Regions from separate parts of the Geobacillus sp. Y412MC52 genome, predicted to be linked through region 1. Evidence: riboswitches for the same ligand, from Rfam matches in the RefSeq annotation. Region 1 holds a riboswitch; the other holds the start of a gene.

The links. Region 1 has a riboswitch for S-adenosylmethionine ahead of GYMC52_RS03550 (bifunctional homocysteine S-methyltransferase/methylenetetrahydrofolate reductase). Riboswitches for the same ligand answer to the same signal wherever they lie in the genome.
Positions count from the first base shown of each region.
Region 2: linked by a shared signal. The riboswitch ahead of mtnW (2,3-diketo-5-methylthiopentyl-1-phosphate enolase) and the one ahead of GYMC52_RS03550 (bifunctional homocysteine S-methyltransferase/methylenetetrahydrofolate reductase) in region 1 are both predicted to bind S-adenosylmethionine.

Region 1 is NC_014915.1:697,926-705,135, reverse strand. It holds gene GYMC52_RS03575 (ABC transporter ATP-binding protein) at 1-650, opposite strand, end outside; gene GYMC52_RS03570 (stage II sporulation protein M) at 691-1,200, opposite strand; gene GYMC52_RS03565 (hypothetical protein) at 1,214-2,602, opposite strand; gene GYMC52_RS03560 (uberolysin/carnocyclin family circular bacteriocin) at 2,932-3,132, opposite strand; gene GYMC52_RS19690 (hypothetical protein) at 3,162-3,338, opposite strand; gene GYMC52_RS03555 (zinc ribbon domain-containing protein) at 3,642-4,025, shown strand; SAM riboswitch class I at 4,139-4,241, shown strand; gene GYMC52_RS03550 (bifunctional homocysteine S-methyltransferase/methylenetetrahydrofolate reductase) at 4,313-6,160, shown strand; gene metH (methionine synthase) at 6,153-7,210, shown strand, end outside.
Region 2 is NC_014915.1:908,366-915,575, reverse strand. It holds gene GYMC52_RS04645 (short-chain dehydrogenase) at 1-182, shown strand, start outside; gene GYMC52_RS04640 (phosphate propanoyltransferase) at 244-810, opposite strand; gene GYMC52_RS04635 (MarR family winged helix-turn-helix transcriptional regulator) at 898-1,347, opposite strand; gene GYMC52_RS04630 (ZIP family metal transporter) at 1,569-2,303, shown strand; gene GYMC52_RS04625 (1,2-dihydroxy-3-keto-5-methylthiopentene dioxygenase) at 2,350-2,892, opposite strand; gene GYMC52_RS04620 (methylthioribulose 1-phosphate dehydratase) at 2,927-3,559, opposite strand; gene mtnX (2-hydroxy-3-keto-5-methylthiopentenyl-1-phosphate phosphatase) at 3,556-4,218, opposite strand; gene mtnW (2,3-diketo-5-methylthiopentyl-1-phosphate enolase) at 4,215-5,456, opposite strand; SAM riboswitch class I at 5,528-5,636, opposite strand; gene GYMC52_RS04605 (pyridoxal phosphate-dependent aminotransferase) at 5,721-6,908, opposite strand; gene GYMC52_RS04600 (carbon-nitrogen family hydrolase) at 7,006-7,210, shown strand, end outside.

The DNA of each region.
Region 1 (7,210 bases):
CATTTTTCCGTTTCGTTTCCGCCGCTTGGGCGTGCAAGCGACACGATGCGTGAATCGAGAAATCGCTCCTGATGAACGTGGGAAGCAATGAGATAAGCAGCCTGACGGTCGCATTGAATCCATTCGGCCAACCGATCGCGGCTTGACATGTCAAGAGAATTAAACGGCTCATCCAGCAAATACAATTCAGCGGGACGGGCTAAAGCAATCGCAATATGCAATTTTTGCCTTGTGCCCAATGAATACTGGTCAACTGGAAACGAGAGCATCTCCTCCATTCCCAGCAGGCGGCACAATTCTTCTGCTTTACGAACGTACTGTCGATCCAATTTCCATAAAAGGCGAAAACATTCAATGTTTTCATAGCCCGTCAATTTCGAAAACATGACGGTCTCGGATGTAGCATAAGACAAATGAGCGCGCATGTCGGGAAGCTGAATCGGATTGCCTTTATAAAAGGCTTGATAATGCAACTCTCCTTTATCGAGCAATCCCGAAATAATATGCAAAAGAGTCGTTTTCCCCACTCCATTTGGTCCTGTGAGAAGCACGGTCTCCCCTGGGAAAATGGAAAATGAGAATTGCTGAAAAATCGTTGCCCCCCCATCATAGCGATACGTCAAGTTTTGCAATGAAAATAACGGTTCCATCTATTTCTTCCCCTTTTCCTGCTTTTTAGACCGTCTATTCTTATACATGAGACACTGTTGATTCCAACCATGCTGAGATGATGAGCAGAGCGACCGCCAGCACTAGCAAAAAGAGGATATCCCGTATATAGAGCGTTTCTTCTTCTCCTCTTGCTCTTTTTTTGACGATTTGAAGAAACCGCCATGTCTCGTACCCTAATGTACAAAACAAGATATGGCCGATGATTTCAGGAATCGCATGAGGAAAGACACCGGTCATCAACGGCTGCATGCCATATCCTGTGGCGACTCCTCTCACGATCACGCCTAGCATCGCTGCATTGTAACCGAGATAAAGGGTATTGGCCATTCCTAACGTCAGCCATCCGCCGACCATCAAAATGGCTCCAACCATCAAGTTGTGGCCTAAAGTGGTCCAAAACGCCATGGAAGTCGGATGAATGACAAGTCTTTGCGAAAAAATCCCCGCTCCCAACGCAAAGCAGACAACGTACACACCTAGCGACAATAGGAAATACGGCAAATGAGTGTGAATCGCTCGTTTGATCACCGCGAATGCCTCCTCACGTGCGCCGAGCATATTGAGAACTATTCCATAATACAAGGTAAAGCATCACGACAAACAAAACGCTGTAACATGCCCAACTCCAACCTTTCAAGAGCATAAAAAAGGCAGAAAGAAGCGATGAAAAAACGGTTATGTAAATCAATAAGCGATGAAACGAATGATTTCCGGCCGCAATCACCATATACCCTGCATAATCACGCGGAGATGTCAATGCCGCCTGCTCGCCGCTCGCTAAAACAAGGCAAAACACTTCATAATCGGTGCGTAAAATCCGTTTGACAACAAACGAATAGGCGGGCATCATCACCACAGCCCCCATTGCCGCCCAAAGCCCTCCACGCACCCCCAATAATCCTATGTATTCGAGAAGCAGCAATCCTAATGCCATCATGCATGGGTAGACACCTAATCGCTCAAGCAACGTCGATTTCGCTTCGATTAACGGTACAAGAGGAGGCGGAGAAAGGAGCCGAAAAACGATGAGACGCTCCGTCTCGCTTTCAAACTGAAAAATGTCGCGAAAGACGTCGGTAATGGCTCGCAACGTCCCTGTCATGACCATATACATTTCAAACATAAACAAAAACAAAATGATCGACCCGTTATGAACGATCGGCAACAGAGCCAAATTCGCTCCCGCAACCAAAAACCATTCCCCCGGCAAAAATAGCGACCAAGGCGGTTTCGTCAACTCACGGGCTTGGCGTGTTAACAGACAAAGATCTTTATATAAAATTGCATTATTCGTGCTGCGAATTTTTAACGACTCAATGACACGTTGATGCCATGAATATAGCATGTACGCTGCCTTGTCAGAATGAGACGCACGAGTGAAAGGAAAGCAAATCAAAGCCAACAGAGCGAATCCAGCACCGATGAATGATAAAGTTGTACTTGAAAATGACCACCCTTCCCCCCAACTTGTCATGCGTTCATAAAACAGCTGTTGCCAATGAGCAACATAACCATCCATATACGCAAGATAAGAAAGCGACAGCCCATACATTCGAACCGCTTGGCGGGACAATTGCAGCAACGGCACAATCGCCGCAAGCACGACATAACCAATCGCGAATGATGCCATTCGAAAGAAAAAGGCAGAAAATGCGCCCATCGCTCTAAAAGTTGAGCCACGCACTATATGCGATGTCACATAAAGAAGCAACAACATCGTTTGTCCAAACCATACTAATGATGCGCCTGTGATCCCGAACATCACCATCAATCCAATTGAAGGAGGCAACCAAATCGGCAATAGCCGCAAAAGGGACACAGCATAGTGGATTTTGAGCAATCGCTGCCATACCTCGTCATCCCGCACCCCAGACAGACGCACATAATGATAATGATATTGACGTTGCAATGCCTCTTTGGATTCAAGCAAAACTCCTATTAAAGGACTGACAGACATAAAAAAGAGAAACGCCATGATCGCAGAAGGACGAAACATGATAAATGATCGAGTGCAAATGATCACAACCAATATCCCCGAAACAAGCCATTTCGCCGCTTCCACCAAGAACATGGTCATCTTCGGAGAAAAAGGCGATTTTTTCTGCAACGGCGCCAAACTACTTCGTTGTCGTTGTTGATATAACAGCCATACGAGTTTCACTTCTCTTCCCCCACATTGATTTACTCATTAGGAACGGCAGGGAGTTTTTCCTCTGCCGTTTTGCCTTTTACCATGCAATCGCCGCTGCTTTTCCTCGTTCAGCCACTATTTTTTTTCACCGTCGCGACAAAAGCTGACCACCCAATTTCCAAAATGGCGTCGACTCCACCTGACAAAATAGCGGTGATCCCAAGAATAATAGAAATAAGCGTGGAGCCGGTCAGCACAATCGAAACAACCGTCGTAGCGACTGCCTGCGACACGCCGAGCGTCCCGGCAACAAGCGCTAGCAAACTCATAACCTATCACCTCCTTTCAAGAACATTCCTCATTTTATCTTCCGCAATAAACGGGAATACACCATCCCGTAGATCAAAACTGACGCAATCAACACCATTTTTTTCCATATTGGCGTCCCGGCCGCTTTTAAGCCAAAAGCAAGCACAATAAACACGACAAACGGCAGACTAATCAGAATAAAATACGGCCATGACCATTTTTTCACCCACTTCACTCCTGTCTGCGATGCGGTTTCTATTAAATTCCTTGTTAATATCATCCATTTTAATTATATACCTTGACTCTCACAAAAAAAAAAAGAGAAACCGTTCGACGATTTTATCTTTTTTTTAGCACATTTCGACATATTTCGTGCTATTGGAATGAAACAGAGATGCTTTTAAGAGATTTGTACAAGGCAAGGGAGGAGATTCAATGATTCTTTTTTATTAGGGCATCCCATGTTCCCTACATCATCATATGATATAATAATCCCAACCAACATGAAACGAATTAAGGAGGAATCCAGTTGAAAAGCATCAAACCCGGCCGCGGCCCGTCGATGCAAGGACTCTTCGGCAGCATCGCCGCTGTGTTGTTCGGCATCTTTTGGATGGTGATGGCATTCTCCATCACCGCGAACTCGCCGTTTCCCGCCGCCCGCTTTTTTCCGTTTTTCGGCCTTGTCGTCATCGCCATCGGCGTATTTCAAGGGATTTACCATTACAAAAATGCGATGGGAAAACAACGCATGTCCTTATTGGACATTGTCGACAGCGAGGAAGAGCCCGACCCGCTGAACGTCCGATTTGGAAGCCATAAACAGCCAAACAAGCATTGCCCTCATTGCGGCGGGCATGTGCAGCGCGATTTCCAATTTTGCCCCCAATGTGGAAAAGAGCTTCTCCGTTGATCCGAGAAATTCTTTTTTGAAATTTCCTTGCTTCACCGTATTGAATAATTTCGAAAAATACATTAAATTATATAGTAATCATCAAAACGCTGCCGCACAATTGCATACGGACATTCTTATCAAGAGAGGGGGAGGGACTGGCCCGGTGAACCCTCAGCAACCTGGCCCGCGGCCAAGGTGCTAAATCCAGACAGGCGGAAGCCTGGAAGATAAGAAGAAGCGAATGAAAAGTCTTCTTCTTATAGAAGGCTTTTTTCTTTTACTACGGAGAAACGGGGGAATCGAACGTGGGATTGCTGGATGAGTTGAAAGAGCGCATTCTCATCGCCGACGGGGCGATGGGAACGCTTTTATATTCGCACGGCATTGACCGTTGTTTTGAAGAATTGAATCTATCCAATCCAGATGAAATCGTCCATATTCATGAAGCGTATATCGCCGCGGGCGCCGACGTCATTCAGACGAATACATACGGCGCCAACTATGTGAAACTCGCCCGCTACGGCCTTGAAGATGAGGTGCCGGCCATCAACCGCGCGGCGGTGCGGCTCGCCAGGCAAGCGGCGAACGGACGGGCATACGTGCTCGGGACGATCGGGGGGCTGCGCACGTTAAACAAAAGCGTCGTCACGCTCGAAGAAGTGAAGCGGACGTTTCGCGAGCAGCTGTTTGTCCTGCTCGCTGAAGGGGTCGACGGCGTGCTGCTCGAGACGTATTACGATTTGGAAGAGTTGGAGACGGTGCTTGCCATCGCCCGCAAAGAGACCGACTTGCCGATTATCGCTCACGTCTCGCTCCATGAAGTCGGCGTCTTGCAAGATGGCACGCCGCTCGCGGACGCCCTTGCCCGCCTAGAGGCGCTCGGGGCCGATGTCGTCGGACTGAACTGTCGTCTCGGTCCATATCATATGCTTCGGTCGCTCGAGGAAGTGCCGCTGCCAAATCGAGCGTTTTTGTCGGCGTATCCGAACGCCAGCCTTCCGGATTACCGCGATGGGCGGCTTGTCTATGAGACGAACGCTGAATATTTCGAGGAAACGGCCAAAGCGTTCCGCGACCAAGGGGTGCGCTTGATCGGCGGGTGCTGCGGCACGACGCCGAAACATATCGAAGCGATGGCAAAAGCGCTCTCCGACCGAACGCCGGTGACGGAAAAAACGGTGAAACGGCGCGCGGTGTCTGTATCAGTGCAAGCGGAGCGGCCCGCCCCATCTCCCCTTCCCGAGCTTGCCCGCACGCACCGCTCGGTCATTGTGGAGCTGGATCCGCCGAAAAAATTGGGGATTGACAAGTTTCTTGCCGGGGCGAAAGCGCTCCATGACGCCGGCATCGATGCGCTGACGTTGGCCGACAACTCGCTCGCCACGCCGCGCATCAGCAACGCCGCTGTCGCCACGATCATCAAGGAGCAACTCGGCATCCGCCCGCTCGTGCATATTACATGCCGCGATCGCAATTTGATCGGCTTGCAGTCGCATTTGATGGGCTTGCATACGCTCGGCATCACCGATGTGCTCGCCATTACCGGCGACCCGTCGAAAATCGGCGATTTTCCAGGGGCAACGTCCGTGTACGACTTATCATCGTTCGATTTGATCCGCTTGATCCGCCAGTTTAACGAAGGGCTGTCGTACTCGGGCAAACCGCTTGGGCAAAAAGCGAACTTCTCGATCGGCGCTGCGTTCAACCCGAACGTCCGCCATTTGGACAAAGCGGTCGAGCGGATGGAGAAAAAAATCCAATGCGGCGCCCATTATTTCTTGACCCAGCCGATTTACTCGGAAGAGAAAATCGTTGAAGTGCACGAAGCGACCAAGCATCTTGACACGCCGATTTACATCGGCATTATGCCGCTTGTGAGCGCGCGCAACGCCGACTTTTTGCATCATGAAGTGCCGGGCATTACGCTCTCTGACGAGATTCGCGCCCGCATGGCCGCCTGCAGCGGCGACCCGGTGCAAGCAGCCAAGGAAGGCATCGCTATCGCCAAATCGCTCATTGACGCTGCGTTTGATTTGTTTAACGGCATTTATTTGATCACGCCGTTCTTGCGCTACGACATGACGGTCGAGCTTGTCCGCTACATTCACGAAAAAGAAGCGGCCGCCAAAGAAAGGAAGGTTGTTCATGGCTAACGTCACCTTAGAACAGCAACTGCAAAGAAAAATTCTTGTCATCGATGGCGCCATGGGCACGATGATCCAAAGCGCCAACCTATCGGCCGCCGACTTTGGCGGCGAGGCGTATGAAGGGTGCAACGAATATTTGACCCTCACCGCCCCGCATGTCATCCGCCGCATTCATGAAGCGTACCTAGAAGCCGGTGCTGATATCATTGAAACGAACACGTTCGGAGCGACACGCATCGTGCTTGACGAATATGGCCTCGGTCATTTGGCGCTTGAGCTGAACATCGAAGCGGCCAAACTCGCCAAACAAACGGCTGAGTCGTTCTCCACCCCGGACTGGCCGCGCTTTGTCGCCGGTTCGATGGGGCCGACGACGAAAACGTTGTCGGTGACAGGCGGCGCAACGTTTGAAGAACTCGTCGCCGCCTACGAAGAACAAGCGCGCGGATTGCTCTTAGGAGGCGTCGACCTTCTCCTACTCGAGACGTGCCAAGATACGCTGAATGTCAAAGCCGGTTTTCTCGGCATTTCGAGGGCGTTTGAAGCGGTCGGCCGCCGCGTGCCGCTCATGATTTCCGGCACGATCGAACCGATGGGCACGACGCTCGCCGGGCAGGCGATCGATGCGTTTTTCATCTCGGTGCGCCATATGAAGCCGATCGCCGTCGGCTTAAACTGCGCAACCGGTCCGGAGTTTATGACCGACCATTTGCGCACGCTCGCCTCGCTCGCTGACACGGCGGTCAGCTGCTACCCGAACGCCGGTCTGCCGGATGAGGAAGGCCACTATCATGAAACGCCGAATATGCTGGCAGAGAAAATCCGCCGCTTTGCCGAAAAGGGATGGATCAACATCGTCGGCGGGTGTTGCGGCACGACGCCGGATCATATCCGCGCCATTGCTGAAGCGGTGCGTGATCTCCCGCCGCGGGCGATTCCGTCTTCGTTTGATGTCCACGCCGTTTCCGGCATCGAGGCGCTCATCTATGATGAAACGATGCGCCCGCTCTTTGTCGGCGAGCGGACAAACGTGATCGGCTCGCGCAAATTCAAGCG
Region 2 (7,210 bases), 210 kb from region 1:
AACTCTGTTTGCCTGCCGCTTGCCTGTACCGGCAAGTTCAGCTCGGCTTTGTTGTGGAAGAACGTAGTTCGCGCTGGCTCACCCATCAAGAAATCAGCGGCGGCGTCATGGACGCCATCCGGCGTGATGCGCCGTTTCATCTTGTCGGCACACTAGAGCCATCCAAGAAACGCCCGCGTTAACGGAAAGCGCCCTCTCGGGACGAACGAGAGGGCGCATTGTCTCCCATTGCTGCGGATGACTTCACGACGGAAGCAGTTCGACATAATCGCCGGTTTTCAAGCCAGCCGCGTTCGCTTCATCCGTGTCAATGTGCATATCTAAAGCAAAATCTTCGCTGACGCGGACGATGACTTCATCGAAAATGAGCGCCCGTTCCCCTTGCGTTTTCACTTTCACGACTTGTTTGTCGCGGACGCCAAACGTTTCCGCATCTTTCGGCGTCATATGAATGTGCCGCTTGGCAATGATCACCCCTTTGTCGACGGTCACCGTCCCCTTCGGCCCGTGAATCGTAATGCCTGGCGTTCCGTCAATATCGCCGGATAAGCGGACCGGGGGCGCGACGCCAAGCTTGAAGCTGTCGGTTTTCGAAATTTCAAGCTGCGTCAGCGAACGGACCGGTCCGAGGACGCGGACGTTTTCAATTTTCCCTTTCGGCCCTTCGACCGTCACCGTTTCCTTGGCGGCGAACTGTCCGGGCTGCGACAACGGCTTGAGCACCGTCAGCTCGGCGCCTTCGCCAAACAGCGCCGCCATATGCTCTTTCGATAAATGAATGTGGCGGTTGGACACCCCAACAGGAATCATCAATGGTGATCTCTCCTTTTTCTTGCAGTGTTATGTTCTTTATATAACGTATCCATTTTCGGAAAAATTAAAGAGACTGACGCGAGGTCAGTCTCTGCTTTTTGCGCCGTAGCCTAATTTTTTCAGCAACACGATGGCCTGTTCCTTTTCTTCCGGCGTCAGGGCCGCCACCGTTTCATGGATGGTCTCGGCATGTTCGGGAAACACGCGCTGGATGAACTGCCGGCCGCTGTCGGTGATCGACGCATACGTCACGCGGCGATCCCGCTCACAGGCGCGGCGGATGATCAAGCCTTTATTTTCAAGCTTGTCGATGACATACGTGATGCTGCCGCTGGCGAGCAAAATTTTTTCCCCGATTTGCTGGAGCGGCTGATCGCCTTTATGGTAAAGCAGTTCGAGCACCGCAAATTCGGTCGGATTCACGCCGAACGATTGAATCGACTTGTTTACTTGGTCGCTGACCGATCGATATGCCCGCGATAACACGATGAATAATTTTAATGACTGCTGCAACGCCTGTTCCTTTTGTTCCATAGCATCCAACCCTTTAAAGTTGACATTTTCTTACTTTCATTATACTGGAACAGCGAATTCCCGGGCAACCGTTTTTTGTTTGCGATGATGCATTTTCCTGGTTCACGGCTTTTCCTTCGGCTATGATAAATTTATTATAATGTCGGCGCTTGGGCGACTGTCACATTCCGCTGAATGATGCATATGTGAAGAAGGAGAAAAGATGTCAGGGAGGGAAGTGGATGAACCAAGTGTTGGTTGGAAGCGTGCTTTCCGCCTTGTCCACCGGGCTTGGCGCCGTGCCGATTTTGTTTATGGCCAAATCGCTCACCCACCGGTGGCGTGACGTACTGCTGGCCTTTTCCGCCGGCATTATGATGGCGGCTTCGATGATGAGCCTCATCCCAGAAGCATTGCGGTCCGGCGGCTTTTGGGCGCTTGTGATTGGGCTGGCAGCGGGGGTTTTCGTATTGACGTTGCTTGAAAGGACCGTCCCTCATATTGACTTGGAACATACAAAAAGCGGCTTGCAATTTGATGAAAAAGCGATGCTCATTATTGCCGCCATCGCCTTGCACAATTTGCCTGAAGGACTGTCGGTCGGGGTGAGCTACGCCTCGGACAGCTCTTCGCAAATCGGCAATTTAATCGCCCTGGCGATTGGCTTGCAAAATGCACCGGAAGGGTTTTTGGTCGCTTTGTTTTTAATCAACCAGCAAATCGGGCGCTTGAAGGCGTTTCTGATCGCCACGTTGACCGGTGCGGTGGAAATCGTCACATCGCTGCTTGGTTTTTACTTAACCTCCCTTTTTCGTGAGCTCGTTCCGTACGGGCTGGCGTTCGCCGCGGGGGCGATGCTGTTTATCATTTACAAAGAGCTCATTCCCGAAAGCCATGGCGATGGAAATGAACGGACATCGACGTATGCGTTTATTGTCGGCATTTTGTTTATGATTTTTCTAACACAATCGTTTTAACGGAAACAACCCCGCCGCCTGTATATAAGCAGCGGGGTGTCCGTTGTTATTGGACGGCTTCCTCTTTTTCTTCATATGGATGAGCGACCCAGCCGGACGGGTCGATAAACAAGCGCACCGCAACGACCCGACGGTCATCCATGAGCGTAAAGTAATGCGGATTCCCTTCCGGCACGGAAATGACGTCGCCGGCTTCAAGCTCTACATCAAAATAGCCGGTTTCTTTGTCGCCTTTGATGATGAAAATGCCATGGCCGGCCGTAATGGCGCGCACTTCATCTTCCGTATGGATGTGCACTTGTTCAAATTTTTTCAGCAGTTCATCCAAGTTCGGCGTCGCGTCGGACAGAGCGACGATATCCCACGTTTTGTAGCCGCGGCGCGCCGCCAAATCTTCAATTTCATCTTTGAACGCCGCTAAAATTTCATTTTTTTCTTCATCCGTGAGTACGTATTTGTCACGCAAATGCTCCGGCAGTTTCGTGATGTCCCAATGTTCATACAACACCCCTTGACTGTTCAAAAACGCGCGCACATTGTCTTCTCCTTCAATCACTTGACCCGTTTTTCTCACTTTGATGACGGCCATTGTTCACATCCTCCTTTGGAAAAATGTATATGGATTAGCCAACCGGCAGGCCGGCCCGCTGCAAAAGCAGCCGCTTCACCTGCCAGCGGAACAAAAACTCCCATGCCTCCAAATGTTTTTTCGCTTCAAACGCTGTACGCCCCCAGACCGTGATGCCGTGGTTTTGGATCAACACCGCGCCGGCGTCGCCATGGATATAGTTCGCAAACTCCCGAGCGAGCGTCGGAATGTCGGCGTAATTGTCAATGATCGGGATGCGCACTGCGGCATTTTCCTCCCAAATGCCGAACGCCTTGATGATTTCCTGGCCGGAAAAGACCGCTTCCCCGTTTTGCGCATACAGTTCAGAAATCAAGTTGTTGTCGACAGTATGAACGTGCAAGACGCAGCCGGCATTCGTCCGTCCGTAAATTTCCGCGTGCAAGAGCGTCTCGGCCGAGGGCTTCAAGTTTGTTTCCTCCGCCGGTTTTCCGGCGGCGTCAACGAGCAGAAAATCCTCGTCTGTTTGCTTCCGCTTATCCTTGCCGCTCGCTGTCACCAAAAACGTCAATGGGTCGTCCGTCACCTTGATCGACAAATTGCCGCTTGTCGCGAAAAACCAGTCGCGGGCGGCGAGCTCGGCTTTCACTTCCGCGAGCTCGTTCCACTTTTTCACGACGATGCTCATACGATCACCTCCATTCGCTGCAACGCATCAATCACGTCAAAAAACGTCGCAAACGGCGCATGCGGCAAGCCGAGCTCTTGGCATTTTTGGAGCAGAAAATCGCGCGCCAGCACGTAATCCGCTTGCTTCGCCACCGCTAAATCCGTAATCGAATCGCCAATGACGACATGGTATCCGTCCGGGCGGGCAAGCTTGCGAAGGAGCGATGGCTTGCAGCAGCCGCAGCCGTTTTGGCATTCAACGTCGCACGCATGCGGCCATGTAATGCGAATGGTCTCGCCGCTGAAATCAGAGCCGTTGCAAAAAATGCGCTCCGGTTCAATGAGCCCTTCAAGCAGCGGATAGACGAAAAAGTCGATGCCGCCGCTGACGATATAAAGCGGGATTCCCCGCTCTTTCGTAAACGCGACAAACTCTCGGAATCCCGCGCGCAACCGAGCGGTGCGCCGCAGGAAATCCACAATTTCATCCTTCAACGTGGACGGAAGGAGGGAAAACATCTTCCCGACTCCTTCCTGAACAGAAATGCGCTCAGCGAGAATGTCGTCTTTTAACGCCTCCCACTCCGGCGGGGCGAACTGTTTCATAATCGCGATGATGTTGTCGTTTTCCGTAATGGTGCCGTCAAAATCACAAAAGAGAACGAGCTGTTTCGTCATGCTTCCACCTCAACGACGCCCCAGCGGTCGATCGCTTTTTGCAGCGCTTCGTTTTCTGCTGCCGCCGCACGCAGCGGACGGCCGGCCAGCACCGCGTCGATCGCCGCGCGAAACGCCCGTCCGCCACCGATCGCCCCGTCCGGATGGCCGTGGATGCCGCCGCCGGCGTTGACGATGCTGTCAAGGCCGAAATCGCGGACAAGGAGCGGCACCAATCCCGGGTGAATGCCGGCCGACGGAACCGGAAATGCCCGAGCGAACGGCTCTTGGTCGTCGGTGAGCGCCCTTGCGATGCCAAGCGCCTGCTCACGCTCCAAGGCGACGCTGCCATACGGCGACGGGAACAGGACAAAGTCGGCGCCGGCGAGCCGCAAAAGCTTTCCAAGCCAAAGCGAAGGAGCCACCCCATAAAACTCCGACGGCGTAACGGCGCCGCTGAACGCCGGGTGAGCCATAATCGGCAGCGCAATCTCCTCGTCTTCACGCAACGCTTGCAGCACATCAAGCCCATAAGCGAAGACGTTAAACAACAGCACATCAGCGCCAAGCTCGGCGGCTCGTTTCGCTTTGTCCTTTAACGCAAACGTTTTGCCGGTCAAGTTGACGGCATACAACGTCCGCTTGCCCGTTTGTTCGTACACTTCCTGAAGCGCCGTCTTGCCCTCGGTGATCCGCTTTTCAAACGGAAGAAGTTCGCTGTCAAACAAAATTTCGTCATCTTTCACCAAGTCAACGCCGCCGAGCGCCTGTTTTTTCAATTCCGACGTCAAATACGCCAAATCGCGGCCGATCATGCCTTTAAAAATGCTCATCAACAATGGGCGGTTATGGACTCCGACTTTCTCGCGAATGCCGGCGATGCCAAAGCGCGGCCCGGGAAACTGCCGCTTCCATTCATCCGGAAACTCTAAATCAAGCAGCCGCACTTCACCGTCGAGCGACAGCTTGCCGAACGTCGTGACCAACAATGCCGGCAAATCGGCGCTGAAGTTGACTGTCGGGTAGGCGATTTTGACGATCGCCCGCTTCAGCCGCTTGCCGAAATACGCGTTTACCCGCTCGCTTTCGCCAAGCTCTTCGATCGCAACGACTTCCCCTTTATGTTTGCGGAGCTGCTCTTGCTCTAATGCCGGCAAGTCCGTCCATGTGCCAACCGTCAAGCCGAGCGCGATCCCTTCCGCCTTTTTCCGAATGTCTGTTTCATCATGAAGCAAATACGTTGCAATCACTGCACTCATCGTTCATCCCTCTCAATCTCGAAATAAAAACGCCTCTTCATAAGAAGAGGCGTCACTCATCCATGGCGCTCTTCTTATCTCTCAGCGTTTCCGCTGCAAGAATTAGCACCGTGCTTGGCGCGCGCCAAGCCGGTTGCCGGGCTTCATTGGGCTCGTCCCTCCGCCTGCTCTTGATAAGAAAGCCTGCTCGTTTATGCACTTGTCAAACAATTGGCAAATTTACTTTGAATTATGACATCACCGATTGGCGTTGTCAATCATTTTTCAAAAATTTTTTTCGAACAATCCAAGGCGGCCGATCCGCTCCGCTGCTTCGCGAAGCCGCGCTTCATCGGTCAAGAGGCCGACGCGCACATACCCTTCGCCGTGCTCGCCGAACCCGATGCCTGGGGCGACGGCGACATGCGCCCGCTCAAGCAACATGTCGGCAAACTCAGCGGATGATATGCCTTTTGGCAGCGGAAGCCAGGCGAAAAACGACCCGGATGGCGCCTGCACCTCCCAGCCGGCCTCGCAGAGCGCAGCGATGAACGCATTGCGGCGCGCCTCATACAATGCGACCAGCTCCGTGACACAATCTTGCGGACCAAGGAGCGCCGCGGCGGCCGCTTCCTGGATGGCGCCGAACAAGCTGACATACAAATGATCCTGCAAAAGCTCAAGCGCCCGAATGATCCGCTCGTTGCCGACGGCAAACGCCACACGCCAGCCGGCCATATTGTATGTTTTCGAAAACGTATAAATTTCGACGCCGACGTCTTTCGCCCCATCGACTTCCAGGAAGCTGACCGGTTTCCGGCCGTCAAAGCCGATCGCCCCATAAGCGAAATCGTGCACGACGGCAATGCCGTGCTTGGCGGCAAACGCCACTGTCTCCGCGAAAAATTCCTTTGTCGCCGTCGCGCCGGTCGGATTGTTCGGATAGTTTAAAAACATGAGCTTCGCTTGGTCGGCCACTGCCGCCGGAATGGCTTCATAGTCCGGCAAAAAACCGTTTTCCGCAACAAGCGGCATCATTTCCATCCGCGCGCGGGCAAGCGCGATCCCCGACCAATAGTCCGGATAGCCCGGGTCCGGGACAAGCACCACATCGCCCGGGTTGACGAGGCAAAGCGGCAGTTCGACAAGCCCGGCCTTGCCGCCGAACAAAATGGCGACTTCGCGGTCTGGATCGATGTTCACCCCGTATTCACGCGCGTAAAACGCGGCGATGGCTTCTTTCAAAAAGAAGTAGCCTTGAAACGGCGAATATTTATGGTATTTCGGATTGGCCGCCGCCCGCTGCATCGCCTCAACGATATGCTTTGGCGTCGGCTGATCCGGGTTGCCTTGCCCTAAATTGATCACGTCGCATCCGGCCTTGATTTTCTCCCCGACTTTTGCGACAAGCGAGGCGAAAAATTGCTTTGGCAGCTGCTCAAGCAACTCGGAAAAAGGAATTTCCATCGTCATCGCCCACACCTTCTTAAAAAATTCTTGAAATTCTAGTGCAACATCATATATCGTAAAAAGCAAAATGTAAAGCAAAATTTTTTCGAGGTGAAAACTCATGACGATCCGCATCGCCTGCCTCCAGCTTGATATTGCGTTTGGCGACCCGAACGAAAACGAACGGCGCGCGGAAAGCGCCATTGAATCGGCCGTCAAGGACGGCGCGAATATCATCGTGCTGCCGGAATTATGGACGACCGGCTACGATTTGACGCGCCTAGATGAGATTGCCGACGAAGGCGCCGAACGGGCGAAAGCGTTCG